Regions from separate parts of the Mumia sp. zg.B53 genome, predicted to be linked through region 2. Evidence: predicted binding sites of a transcription regulator. Region 2 holds the regulator's gene; the other holds the start of a gene.
The links. Region 2 encodes LexA, which represses DNA repair genes until DNA is damaged. Its sites were predicted from a motif close to TCGAACANNTGTTCGA; they were not measured.

Region 1 (6,575 bases), on a different contig from region 2:
TGCGGCGTGGCTACTACTACGACGGACACCCGCTCGACGCCTCGGTGACCGGGGCCGTCGGCATCGGTCTCGGCCCGCGCACCTCGGCGGGGACGGTCGGGCTCCTTCCGCCGACGGTCGACATCACGCACACCGGCCAGGAGGAGACCCTCGACGGTGTGCGGATCGTCTTCCAGCTGACGCCGGGGACGGAGTCGCCCGCAGAGATGAACTTCTCCTTCCCCGACGAGCGGGTGCTCTGCATGGCGGAGAACGCGTGCCACACGATGCACAACCTGCTCACGCTGCGCGGCGCCCAGGTCCGCGACTCGCGAATCTGGTCGCGCTACCTCGCGGAGTCGATCGAGCTGTTCGCGCACGACTCCGACGTGGTGTTCTCGTCGCACCACTGGCCCACGTGGGGGACCGACGAGGTCATCGCCTTCCTGACCGAGCAGCGGGACCTCTACGCGTACCTGCACGACCAGACGCTGCGCCTCATGAACCAGGGCTACGTCGGCAGCGAGATCGCCGAGATGCTCGACCTTCCCGACTCCCTGGCACAACGGTGGAGCACGCGCGGCTACTACGGGTCACTGAGCCACAACGTCAAGGCGGTCTTCCAGCGCTACCTCGGCTGGTACGACGGCAATCCCGCCCACCTGTGGGAGCACACGCCGGAGAACCGGGCCGACCGCTACGTCGAGCTCCTCGGCGGTGTCGACGCCGTGGTGGACGCGGTCCGACGCTACGCGGATGCGGGCGACCTCCGCTTCGCCGCCGAGCTGGGCAGTCACGCCGTGTTCGCCGAGCCGGGCAACGCGCAGGCCCGCGAGGTGTTGGCGGAGGTCCTCGAGTCGCTGGGTCTCGGTGCCGAGAACGCGACGTGGCGCAACTGCTTCCTCACCGGCGCGCACGAGCTCCGCGGAGGTAGCCCGACCGCCTCCTTCGCGGCCTCGGGGATGGTGAGCGCGTTGACGACGACCCAGCTGTTCGACACCATCGCCATCCGGCTCGACGGGGCGAAGGCTGCGGGCGTGACCGGGAGCATCACGTGGCTTTTCACCGACTCGGGCGAGGCGTACCGGATGGAGCTCTCGAACGGTGCGCTCGTCCACTTCCCGACCACCCGCGACGACGCCGCCGACCTGACCCTCCGCCTCACCCGTCCGCAGCTGCTCGGCCTGCTGGGGTCGGGCTCGCTCGACGGCGTCGGTGCGGACGGTGACATGTCGGTGCTCACCACGATCATCGGGCTGACCGACGAGCCCGACCCGAGGTTCGCCGTCGTCGAGCCGTGACACGCGTGGGAGGCCGTGCTCCACGCCGTCTAGGGTGTCGCCATGTTCACACCGCAGGTGACGCACGAGGTCCTCTGGGAGCCCGCGCCCGACGCGCGCCGTACGACGCGCATCGGCGCCTTCATGGACTGGGCCGAGTCCCACGGAGGTCCGCCGCTCGCCGACGCCCGCGCCCTGCACGCCTGGTCGGTCGACGACCAGGACGCGTTCTGGCGTTCGATCTGGACGTACTTCGCGATCCCCGGGACGGTCGACGGCGCGGAGGATGACCCGGCCGTCGCGCTCGTGCCCGCCGCCGACGGCGCGCCGCCGGTGCCTGGCCGTACGTGGTTCCCCGGCGTCGCGCTGAACTACGCCGAGGCCATGCTGCAGATGCCCGGACGGGCCGACGACGATGTCGTCGTAGTCGCACGGTCGCAGTCGCGCGACGACGTGACGTACACGGCGGCCGAGCTGAGAGACGCGGTCGCTCGGGCACGAACGGGCCTCGTACGCCTCGGGATCACCCGCGGCGACAGGGTGGTGGCGTACGCCCCCAACGTGCCCGAGACGCTCGTCCTGCTGCTCGCCGCAGCGAGCCTCGGCGCGATCTTCTCGTCCTGCGCACCCGAGTTCGGGACGCGGAGCGTGATCGACCGCTGGGGGCAGATCGAGCCGACCGTGATGCTCGCGGTCGACGGCTACCGCTACGGCACGAAGGCGGTCGACCGGCGCGACGAGGTCGCCGCGATCCGGGCGGCGCTGCCGTCGTTGCGCGCGACGGTGTGGCTGCCGTACCTCGACCCGGAGGCGGCGGCACCCGCCGACTCCGTGACGTGGGCGGACCTGGTGGCGGAGCCGGCCGAGCTCGCGTTCGACCGCGTACCGTTCGACCACCCCCTCTATCTGCTGTTCTCGTCCGGCACGACCGGACTGCCCAAGCCGATCGTCCACGGCCACGGCGGCATCACCGTCGAGCACACGAAGTCCGTGGCGCTCGAGCTCGGCCTCGGCCCGGAGGACGTCTTCTTCTGGTTCTCCACCACCGGCTGGATGATGTGGAACCTGCTCGTCTCGGGGCTGCTGTCGGGCGCGACCGTCGTGATGTACGACGGCAACCTCGCGCACCCCGACCTCGGGTCGTTGTGGCGGATGAGCGACGAGCTCGGCATCACCTACTTCGGGACGAGCGCGCCGTTCCTGCTCCAGTGCCGCAAGGAGGGGCTGGTGCCGAAGGACGTCGCCGACCTGTCGCGGCTGCGCGGTGTCGGGTCGACGGGCGCGCCGCTGCCGGTCGAGGGGTTTCGGTGGGTGTACGAGGCGGTCGGGGGCGACGTCCACCTCGGCTCGCTCTCCGGCGGCACGGACGTGTGCACCGGGTTCGTGGGCGCGAACCCGATGCTCCCCGTGTACGCCGGCGAGATCTCCGGGCCCAACCTGGGCGTCGCCATCGCCGCGTACGACATCGACGGCCGCCCGGTCGTCGACGAGCTCGGGGAGCTCGTGATCACCGAGCCGATGCCGTCCATGCCGATCGGGTTCTGGGGTGACGACGACGGATCGCGCTACCACGCCGCGTACTTCGAGGACTTCCCCGGCGTCTGGCGTCACGGTGACTGGATCACGATCCGCGCCGACGGCTCGTGCACGATCACGGGGCGCAGCGACGCGACCCTCAACCGCGGCGGGGTGCGCCTCGGGACGGCCGAGTTCTACTCCGTGGTCGAGGGCTTGGACGAGGTCACCGACAGTCTCGTCGTACACCTGGAGGACGCCGAGGGTGGCGCCGGGGAGCTGCTGCTCTTCGTCGTACTGGCCGAGGGACTGGAGCTGGACGAGGCGATGCAGCGCACCATCGCCGGCGCCCTGCGTTCGCAGCTGTCGCCGCGGCACGTGCCGGACGTGATCCACCAGGTGCCCGGGGTGCCGCGCACGCTGTCGGGCAAGAAGCTCGAGGTGCCGGTGAAGAAGATCCTGCGCGGGACGGCGATCGACGACGCGGCCGCCCGCGGTGCGTTGCAGAACCCGGAGACCCTCGAGGCGTACGAAGGCCTGCGCGGCGACGCCTGACCCCGCCCCTTCCCTTCCGCTCGCGGGTCACTCTCTGGCGCCCGCGGGTCAGTCCCTGGCGCCCGCGGGTCAGTCCCGGTGACCCGCGAGCGCACGACAGTGACCCGGGAACACCCGACGGTGACCCGCGAGCGGAAGAGAGTGACCCGCGAGCGGAGGAAGGGAGGGGTCAGTCGGGGAGGGTCGGCATCGCGAGGCCTTCGCCGCGCCGTACGAGCGAGCCCCGCAGGACCGCCGACGAGCCGTACCGTTCCCGCACGTCGTCGAGCGCCAGATCGAGCGTCGCCGTGTCGGGCTCCCCGAACGGCAGCTCGAGCTGGACGCCCGTGTCGGCATCGAACCCGCTCACGGCCACGCCGACCAGCGTGCACCCACGCTCGGCGATCATCGGCGCAGCCATGTCGAGCAACGACCGCGCCACGAGCAGCAGCCGCTCGGTCCGCGCGGTCGGTCGAGGAAGCGTGTGCGAGCGGGTCGCGCGCGTGAAGTCGTCGAAGCGAAGCCGCAACGTGACCGTCCGCCCCTCTCGCTCCGCCTTGCGCATCCGTCGCGCTACGCGGTCGACGAGACCCGCGAGCGCCGCGTCGATGTCGGACATGGACTTCGGCCGCCGTCCCAGCGCACGCTGCGCCCCGACTGATCGTCGTCGTCTCCCTGTCTCGACGGGACGCGGGTCCTGCCCGTTGGCGAGGGCGTGCAGATGGTACGCCGCCGCCCGACCGACGTACGCCGACAGCGCGTGCGGCGGCACTGCCGCGAGCTCTCCGATCCGCTCGATGCCGCGGGCCCGCAGCTTCGCGCCGGTCTTGGCCCCGACCCCCCACATCCGCTCGACCGGCAGCGGATGCAGGAACGCCTGCTCACCGTCGACCGGCACGACGAGCAAGCCGTCGGGCTTGGCGTGGGCGCTGGCGATCTTGGCGAGGAACTTGGTGCGCGCGATCCCGACCGTGATCGGCAGCCCGACCTCGTCGCGGACCCGTGCGCGCAGCCGAGCCCCGATCGACTCCGGTGACCCGACGAGCCGCGCCAGCCCACCGACCTCGAGGAACGCCTCGTCGATCGAGATCGGGTCGACCAGCGGGGTGGTGTCGCGGAACAGCTCGAAGACGGCCTTGCTGGCGGCCGAGTACGCCTCGAAGCGTGGCGACGCCACGATCGCGCCCGGGCACAGGGACTTGGCCTCGACGATGCCCATCGGTGTCCGCACGCCGTACGCCTTGGCCTCGTAGCTCGCGGCGACGACCACACCCCCGCCGACGAGGACCGGCCGGCCGCGGAGGGAAGGGTCGTCGCGCTGCTCGACCGACGCGAAGAACGAGTCGAGGTCGGCGTGGAGGATGGTGGCGTCGCCGTTCACCGCCCTCCCACCACAGCATCGATCGAACGCATGTTCGTATCCTACGCCGCCAACTCGGACAACACCTCAGCGTCCGTTCACCCCGTGTCCACCTCGTTCTCGCCCGCGCTCCATCGGTCCGGACGACGCTCGCAGCATGAACGAGCAGATCACCACGATGCGCCGCCCGCGCGTGGTCGCCCACCGGGGCGCCCACGCCGTCGCGCCGGAGAACACGCTCGCCGCTGTCGCCGCAGCAGTGGCGATCGGCGTCGACGCGGTCGAGATCGACGTCCAGTCCACCCGGGACGGCACGCCCGTCGTCGTCCACGACCCGACGCTCGCGCGCACCACCGACGTCGCTCGGCGCCACCCCGGTCGCGCCCACGACCCCGTCTGGACCTTCACCGACGACGAGGTACGGCGCCTCGACGCAGGCTCCGGGCGTGGTGCCGCGTTCGCCGGAGAGCCGGTCCCGACGCTGGAGCAGGTGCTCGACGCGCTCCGCGCCACCGGCGTCGCGCTCCTCGCCGAGATCAAGAACCCCGAGACGCAACCCCGGCTCGTCGGCGCGGTCGCGGAGGTCCTGCGCTGCTTCTCGCCCGGGGTGTCGGTGACGGCGCAGAGCTTCCACGCACCAGCGCTCCGGGAGCTCGGGCGCCTGCTTCCGGAGGTCCCGCGCGGGCTCCTGGTCCACTCCACGCCCCGTCAGCCCAGGCTCGAGGCCTGGGCTGACGCCGTCAACCCCTGGCACGGAGCGGTCACCTCGGCGTACGTCCGTCGTGCCCAGCTCGCGGGGCTCGAGACCTACGTCTGGACGGCCAACGCGCCGGCGGCGATCCTGCGGGCGGCCGATGCCGGGGTCGAGGGCATCATCACCGACCGCCCGCAGCGGGCGCTGGACCTGCTCCGTACGCGGGTCGACGCGTCAGCGTCGGTGTGAGGCACAGGCACCCGATCAGGAGCCCGGAAGCTCCTTGCGCTCCTGCTTGCGCGCCTTGCGCTCGAGCTTCGCGCGCTCCTTCTCGATGTATTTCTCCCGGCTCGCCGTCGTCTCGATGGAGTCGGCGAACGCGATCACCGCGACGATGATCGGCCACGGGAAGTGAGGGTCGAACCCGCCGCCGGCGAGGCTGATCGCCAGCCAGATGCCGGTGCAGATCAGGGTGATCGTCACGGCCTCGACCCACGAGTCACGACGCTTGCGCTCGTACGCCTTCACCGCGGCACGCTGAAGGTCCGGGGTGTCGCCACGGCGCACCGGGGGCGCCGCGGCTCCGCTGGTGGGAACAAGGTCCTGCATCAGCGGGAGGAAGTCACCGTACGTACGCGCCCGGACTGCCTCGTCCGCACGCTCGTCGTACTCCTCACGGGTGAGCCGTCCGTCGGAGAAGGCCTCGCCGAGGACGTCGGTCAGGACGGCGCGGTCGACGTCACCGGTGCGCAGGGCCGAGACCGCAGGGTCACGCGGATCTCGAGAGAAGCGGCTCCAGGGATCTCCGGTCGGACTGATCTCGCTCACGTGGCCGATCGTTCCACATCGCGGGGGCGCGGTGCGCCCGCGGTCGGAAGGACGAACCGGTGGGCCTCGAACACCGGCCCGTCGTCGCCGAACCAGCGGGCCGCATACGGCCCGAGAGGGGTCCAGCCCCGGCCGGCGTAGAGCGTCCGCGCCGCCTCGTTGTGCGCGACGACCTCGAGAGCCAGAGGCCGCCTTGCCTCCCGGGCGTACGACTCGACGGCGTCCAGCAGCGATCGGGCGGCTCCCGTGCCCCTCGCGGCCGGGTCCACGAAGAACCGGGCGAGCGTCAGCGCCTCGGCCGGACCGACCCCGAGCGCCTCGGCCGCGACCGGGTCGGCGCCGGACTGCAGGGCCACCTGACCGACCACCGCTCCGTCGAGCTCGG
Region 2 (6,575 bases):
CACGAAGAACGGCATCCTCCTCGGCGAGGCGGTGGTCGTCCTGAACCCGGGCGCAGTCCACGGGATCGAGTTCATCCGCAAGATGTCGATGCAGCTGACGTCGAAGATGCGGTACGTCTCCGCGCAGCTCGCCACACTCCTCGATCCGGAGCGCGATCTCTGGCTCGCGAACGCGACCGCAGCCAACGCCCGGGCGACGCAGCTGCGCGCCGGCGTCGACGCGTTGGCCGACGAGCTCGCACGGGACGGACGTGTACACGAGTCGGGGGCGCCGCTGCTGCACGTCGCGAACCCGACCCAGGCCAACGTCGTCTTCGCCACGCTTCCGCGGGCGGTTGCCGACGCGGTACGGGTCGAGCACCCGTTCTACGACTGGCGCGCGGGATCCCACCCGGACCTCGTCGAGTCTCGGTGGATGTGCTCGTGGGACACCACCGAGGAGGACGTCGCAGCATTCCTGACGGCGTTGCACAAGGCGTTCGGATGACGCAGCCCCGCGTCGAGATCACCTACTGCACGTTGTGCCAGTGGCTGCTTCGCGCGGGATGGATGGCCCAGGAGCTGCTGAGCACGTTCGGGACCGAGCTCGGCTCGGTGACGCTCGTGCCCACGACCGGAGGCGTCTTCCGGATCACGGTCGACGACGACGTCGTGTGGGACCGCGCCGTCCATGGCGGCTTCCCGGACGCGGCGGAGCTGAAGCGCCGGGTCCGGGACCACATCGATCCGGACCGACCTCTCGGGCACGCGGACCGCGATCGATGAGCGAGCCGCCTCTCCCCCGCCCGGACGACGCCGTCCGCTGGTCCCTCGAGGTGCGTGATGCCGACAGCGACGAAGTGCTCGCGGCCGTCCAGCCGGAGCTGGTGCTGCCCACCGCGAGCATCGGCAAGCTCGTGCTGCTCGTCGAGGCGGCACACCGGATCGCGACCGAGCGGATCGATCCCGCCGAGCAGCTCAGCCGCACCGCCGACGACTGGGTCGCCGACTCGGGCCTCTGGCATCTGCTCGCCACCGACACGCTGCCCGTCACCGACGTGTGTGCACTGATCGGCGCGATGAGTGACAACCTGGCGACCAACGTCCTGCTTCGTCGTCTCGGTCTCGACACCGTGACTGCCACGGCGGAACGCATCGGGATGCAGCGCAGCCGCCTCCTCGACCGGGTGCGCGACGACCGTGGGCCGAAGCACCCGCCGGCCCTGTCGGTCGGCTGCGCCACCGACCTGGCCGGCTTCTGTGCGGGTCTGCACCGTCGCGAGATCCTCTCGCCCGGGATCAGCGAACGGGTCAGCGGATGGCTCGCGGCGAACACCGATCTCTCCATGGTCGCGAACGCCTTCGGGCTGGATCCGCTCGCGCACACCGATCCGGACCGCGGCATCGTGCTCTGGAACAAGACCGGCACGACCTCCGACGTGCGAGCCGACACCGGAGCGGTCTCGGGTCCCGCCCGAACCGTCGCCTACGCGGCCGTCGCCGAGTGGAGCGACGGTGCCGAGCCGTCCGTACGCGACCACGTCCTGCGCGCCATGAACGCCCTGGGCACCTGGCTGCGCGAGGTGGTCACCGACGACCGCGGCGTGTCGACCCAGTAGGGCTTGGGCTCAGTAGATCGGGACGTAGATCGTCTCGCCTGCCGTGACCTCGCCCGCGCTCGTCAACGAGTTGAGATCGGCGATGTCCTTGACGGTAGACCGGATGTCACCCTCGGGGTTGGCCTCTGAGGCGAGGTCCCACACGGTCTGCCCTGGCTCGAGCGTGACCACGCGACTGGGGACGGGCTCGGCCTGCTCCGAGGTCGCGATGACCCGCGCACCCAGAGCCACGGTGAGGCCGGCGATCGCGATCAGGGCTGCGATGAAGACGACGAACCGACCACGGCGGGTCAGGCGGTAGCCCGATCGACCGCGGGTGCGGTCGGCCGGCTGCTGCCGACGAGGCCGAGGCCCGGGCCGCGGGCCTGGTCGCGGAGCGGACCGACGGTCGCCGCGCATCCCCCGGCCCGCCGGGTGCCGCTCGATGCAGCGCATCAGCGGCGTGTCGATCGCGACGACGGTGCGGTCGGCGACGGGACGCTCGAGGGTGCTGCGGACGGTGCTCATCGTGTCCTCCATCTCTCGGACTCGTACGGTCTGCCGACCGAAGCGAGGCGGCGGATCAGCTCGTGCATCCGGACCGGAAACCGAGCGGGTTGCCGAACGTGCGTTCGATCGAACATGTGTACGAACCTAATCACACCGACCGACAGAATTGGAAGGACCGTTCGAACATGCTTTCGACGTGTCCGCCAGATGGGCGCCTGAGGACGACTTCATCACGACACGCCGACACGATCGAACATATGTTTGATCACACCGGCGCCGCGGTCTAGTGTCAGGGCCATGACGAAGGCCGAGGTTTCCGAGCTCCCCGACGGACCGCCGGACGCGAGCGGGCTGACTCCGCGTCAGCGCCGCGTCCTCGAGATCATCCGCGAGTCGCTCGAGCAACGCGGCTATCCGCCGAGCATGCGCGAGATCGGCGCGGCCGTCGGTCTCGCCAGCGTCTCCTCCGTCGCTCACCAGCTCAAGGTGCTCGAGCGCAACGGCTTCGTCCGCCGCGACCCCAACCGCCCCCGCGCGATCGAGGTCTTCCTGCCCGACATCCTCGCGGCGCGCCGGTCGATCGGTGACGCGGTCGACTTCGGCTTCGACGAGACGGGCGCGGGCGACTCCCGCCCGGAGCCCGCCTTCGTCCCCATGGTCGGCCGGATCGCCGCCGGCGGCCCGATCCTCGCCGAGGAGCGCGTCGAGGAGGTCATGCCCCTCCCCCGCACGCTGGTCGGCGAGGGCACGCTCTTCATGCTCGAGGTGCGCGGCGACTCGATGGTCGAGGCGGCGATCTGCGACGGAGACTACGTCGTGATCCGGCAGCAGCCGACCGCGGAGAACGGCGAGATCGTCGCCGCCCTTCTCGACGGAGAGGCCACCGTCAAGACGCTCCAGCGCAAGGACGGCAAGGTCTGGCTCCTGCCGCACAACCCGGCGTACGACCCGATCGACGGCACCGACGCCACCATCCTCGGCAAGGTCACGACAGTCATGCGGCGGGTCTGACCCGCGCAGGCGAGACCGTCAGCGGCTGCGGCACTCAGGACGCTCCGGCGTCCAGGCGCCGCAGCGCGCCGAGCACGAGCTCGCGGTCGACCGTACGCCACATCGGCGGCATCGAGGACGCCAAGAAGCTGCCGTACCGCGCGGTGGCCAGTCGTGAGTCGAGCACGGCGACGACGCCCTTGTCGTCGGCGCGTCGGATCAGGCGCCCCGACCCCTGCGCCAGCAGGAGCGCGGCGTGGGTCGCGGCGACCTGCATAAAGCCGTTGCCGCCGTGCCGCTCCACGAGCCGCTGCCTCGCGCTCATCAACGGGTCGTCCGGGCGGGGGAACGGGATGCGGTCGATGATCACCAGCTGGCACGTCTCCCCCGGCAGGTCGATCCCCTGCCACAGGCTGAGCGTGCCGAACAGGCACGTGCGCGGGTCCTCCACGAACCGCCTCGCCAGCTCGGGGAGCTGCGCGTCACCCTGACACAGAACCTCGACGTCGGGCATCCGCTCGCGCACGGCCTCGGTAGCCGCCTCCGCGCCGCGCCGCGACGAGAACAGCCCGAGCGTGCGCCCACCGGCGGCTCGCACCAGATCGACGATCTCGTCCAGGGCCGCGGCACCCATCCCGTCGCGTCCCGGCGGAGGGAGATGCCGCGCGACGTAGAGCATGCCTTGCTTGGCGTAGTCGAACGGCGACCCGACGTCGATCGCACGCCAGGCGTACGACGCCGGTGACCCGTCGCCGTCATCGTCCCCGCCGCTGTCACCGCGACCGCCGGACGCGCCCTCCTCCGTACGGTCGGACGCCCACAGCCCGACGCTGCGCGCCACCGGGTCGAATCCGCCGCCGAGCTTGAGCGTCGCACTCGTCAGCACGACGGTGTTCTCGGCGAACAGCTTGTCGCGGAGCGTGAGCGCGACGTCGACAGGCGCGATCCGCAGCTCGTTGCCACCCCGGGCACCCTCCCGCTCGGCCATCCACAGCACGTCGGCCTCGGAGGCCGCGGCCATCCGCTCGGCGACCTTGCGCACGTCGTCGACCATCGCCTTCGCCTGCTGCCGGGCGGCGTCACCGTCGCCGGAGTCCTTGGGCTCCTTCGGCATCGCCGAGTGACAGTCCCGGGCGGCGTCGCGCACGAGGCTCAGCGCGTCGGCCAGCTGGTCCGACGGCGAGGCGATCCGGCCGGGCGCCGTCACCTCCAGCGCCTCGCGGAGAGCGTCCGAGGCGTCCTCGAGGTCATCGGCCTCGCGCCCACGGACGTACGAGCGGGCGCGGCGAGCCGCCCGCTCCACCGATGGCGGGGCGAGCTCGGCGGTCGACGCCTGGGTCACCCGCGCGACGAGCTCGTGCGCCTCGTCGATGACCACGGTGTCGTACTCAGGGAGCATGGGCACCCCGTCGATCGCGTCGATCGCGAGCAGGGCGTGGTTGGTCACGACGAGGTCGGCGCCGGCCGCATGGTCGCGGGCCGCCTCGGCGAAGCACTCCATCGCGTACGGGCAGCGCGACGCGCCGAGGCACTCCCGCGCGTGGACGCTGACCTGCCGCCACGCCCGCTCGGTGTGCGACGGCGCGGCGTCCCGGTCGCCGACGCCTCCGCGGTCGGACTCCTCCTCTGCCCAGGCACGGAGCGTCACGACCTCCTCCCCGAGCGACCCGCTCGGTGCCTCGATGAGCACACCTTGGTCGTCGGGCGCTCCTTCGCGGATCCGGTGGAGGCACGCATAGTTGCCGCGACCTTTGACCACGGCGGCACGCGGCGTGCGCTCGAGGACCGCGCCTGCCCCGTCGAGGAGGGCGGGGATGTCTCGCTCGACGAGCTGGTGCTGGAGGTTGAGCGTCGCGGTCGCGACCACCACGCGGCGATCGTGGAGAAGGCTCGGAACGAGATAGCCGAGCGACTTGCCGGTGCCGGTACCGGCCTGGACGAGCAGGTGCTCGCCTCCGCTGAACGCGTCGGACACCGCCTCCACCATCTCCACCTGGCCCGGCCGCTCGACACCACCCACCGCTGCGACGGCGGCGTGGAGCACCGCACGCAGCTTGGCGTGGCGACCGGGGTCGGCGGTCGCGAGGGGCGGGTCCGAGATCGACGAGGTCACCGACGCAGCCTACCGAGAGCACGGCCGCTCACGGCCGAGCGACTCACAGGCCCCCGGCAGCGCGACACCCCCGATGTGTGGCCCGCGTCACCATCCGGTAACAATTGGACACCCACCGCGACTAAGCGCTTGCTTAGTTCCCCCGAATCGGTAGCGTTCGCCGGGCAACACCGCCATGTGTCCGGGGTCACACACCACCGTCCCCGGCCGCACGACACTGCACCTCGGAAGGACTCGCATGACCCCTCCCATCGAGCCCACCCCCGAGCCCCCACCAGGGGGCTCACCAACCGGACCACCCACCGCCTCGACGGATGCCTCGACAGATGCCTCGGCGGACTCCTCGACCACGGCCTCTGCGGAGTCCTCGCCCGCCGCGGACAGCTCCGCCACGAACGACGGCCGATTCACCGCCGAGGGCGTGACCGTACGGTTCGGTGGCCTCGTTGCCCTGGGCGACGTCGGCCTCACCGTCGAGCCCGGACAGGTCCACGGCGTGATCGGCCCGAACGGCGCCGGCAAGACCACCTTCTTCAACGTCTGCTGCGGGTTCGTCCGCCCCGACTCCGGCACGCTGACCTGGGAGGGCCAGGAGCTCACCCGCCTCCGGCCGCACGACCTGGCAGGTCTCGGCATCGCCCGGACGCTCCAGGGCGTCGGACTCTTTGCCGGCATGAGCGCCCTCGAGAACGTGATGACGGGCGCGGGGGTCCGTTCGGAGAGCGGCTTCGCCTCGGCCTCCCTGGGGCTGCCTCGGGGACGCCGTGACGAGAAGGCGCTTCGCGAGCGGGCGATGCAGGCCCTCACCGACCTCGGCGCCGCACACCTCGCGCCCCGTTATCCCGGGATGCTGCCCTACCCGGAGCAGAAGAAGGTCGCGCTCGCCCGTGCCCTCGTGGCCGAGCCGCGTCTCCTGCTCCTCGACGAGCCTGCGGCTGGGCTCTCCGAGGGCGAGATGGACGAGCTGGGCGACCTCGTCGGGCGCCTCACCGGCCGCATGTCGGTGCTCCTCGTCGAGCACCACATGGACCTCGTCATGCGCATCTGCGACACGATCACGGTCCTCGACTTCGGTGAGGTCATCGCCCGAGGGACGCCCGCGGAGATCCAGGACGACCCGAAGGTCGTCGCCGCCTACCTCGGTGCGGACGTGACCGGAGGCAGCGAGATCGACACGGCGTCGCTCGCGACCACCCCTGCCGGCGCCGCCGCGAAGGAGGGCTGAGGCATGCTCACCCTCACCGACCTCACCACCACCTACGGGCCGGTTCGTGCGCTCGACTCCGTCGACATGACGGTCGAGGCCGGTCGGATCACCGCGGTCCTCGGCGCCAACGGCGCCGGCAAGACGTCGCTCCTGCGCACGGTGTCCGGCCTCGTACGCC

Region 1: a site for LexA is predicted at 4,712-4,727, ahead of dinB (DNA polymerase IV). Genes of this name have one in related genera too.

Annotation. Positions count from the first base shown of each region.
Region 1 covers NZ_JAHWCK010000001.1:1,706,844-1,713,418, reverse strand. Annotated here, with positions in the region: gene KV102_RS08215 (alkyl/aryl-sulfatase) at 1-1,280, shown strand, start outside; gene KV102_RS08210 (acetoacetate--CoA ligase) at 1,323-3,329, shown strand; gene dinB (DNA polymerase IV) at 3,499-4,689, opposite strand; gene KV102_RS08200 (glycerophosphodiester phosphodiesterase family protein) at 4,826-5,611, shown strand; gene KV102_RS08195 (DUF1707 domain-containing protein) at 5,627-6,190, opposite strand; gene KV102_RS08190 (GNAT family N-acetyltransferase) at 6,187-6,575, opposite strand, start outside.
Region 2 covers NZ_JAHWCK010000005.1:220,457-227,031, reverse strand. Annotated here, with positions in the region: gene KV102_RS17100 (low specificity L-threonine aldolase) at 1-487, shown strand, start outside; gene KV102_RS17095 (SelT/SelW/SelH family protein) at 484-765, shown strand; gene KV102_RS17090 (serine hydrolase) at 762-1,598, shown strand; gene KV102_RS17085 (hypothetical protein) at 1,608-2,105, opposite strand; gene lexA (transcriptional repressor LexA) at 2,385-3,098, shown strand; gene KV102_RS17075 (ATP-dependent DNA helicase) at 3,133-5,190, opposite strand; gene KV102_RS17070 (ABC transporter ATP-binding protein) at 5,429-6,415, shown strand; gene KV102_RS17065 (ABC transporter ATP-binding protein) at 6,419-6,575, shown strand, end outside.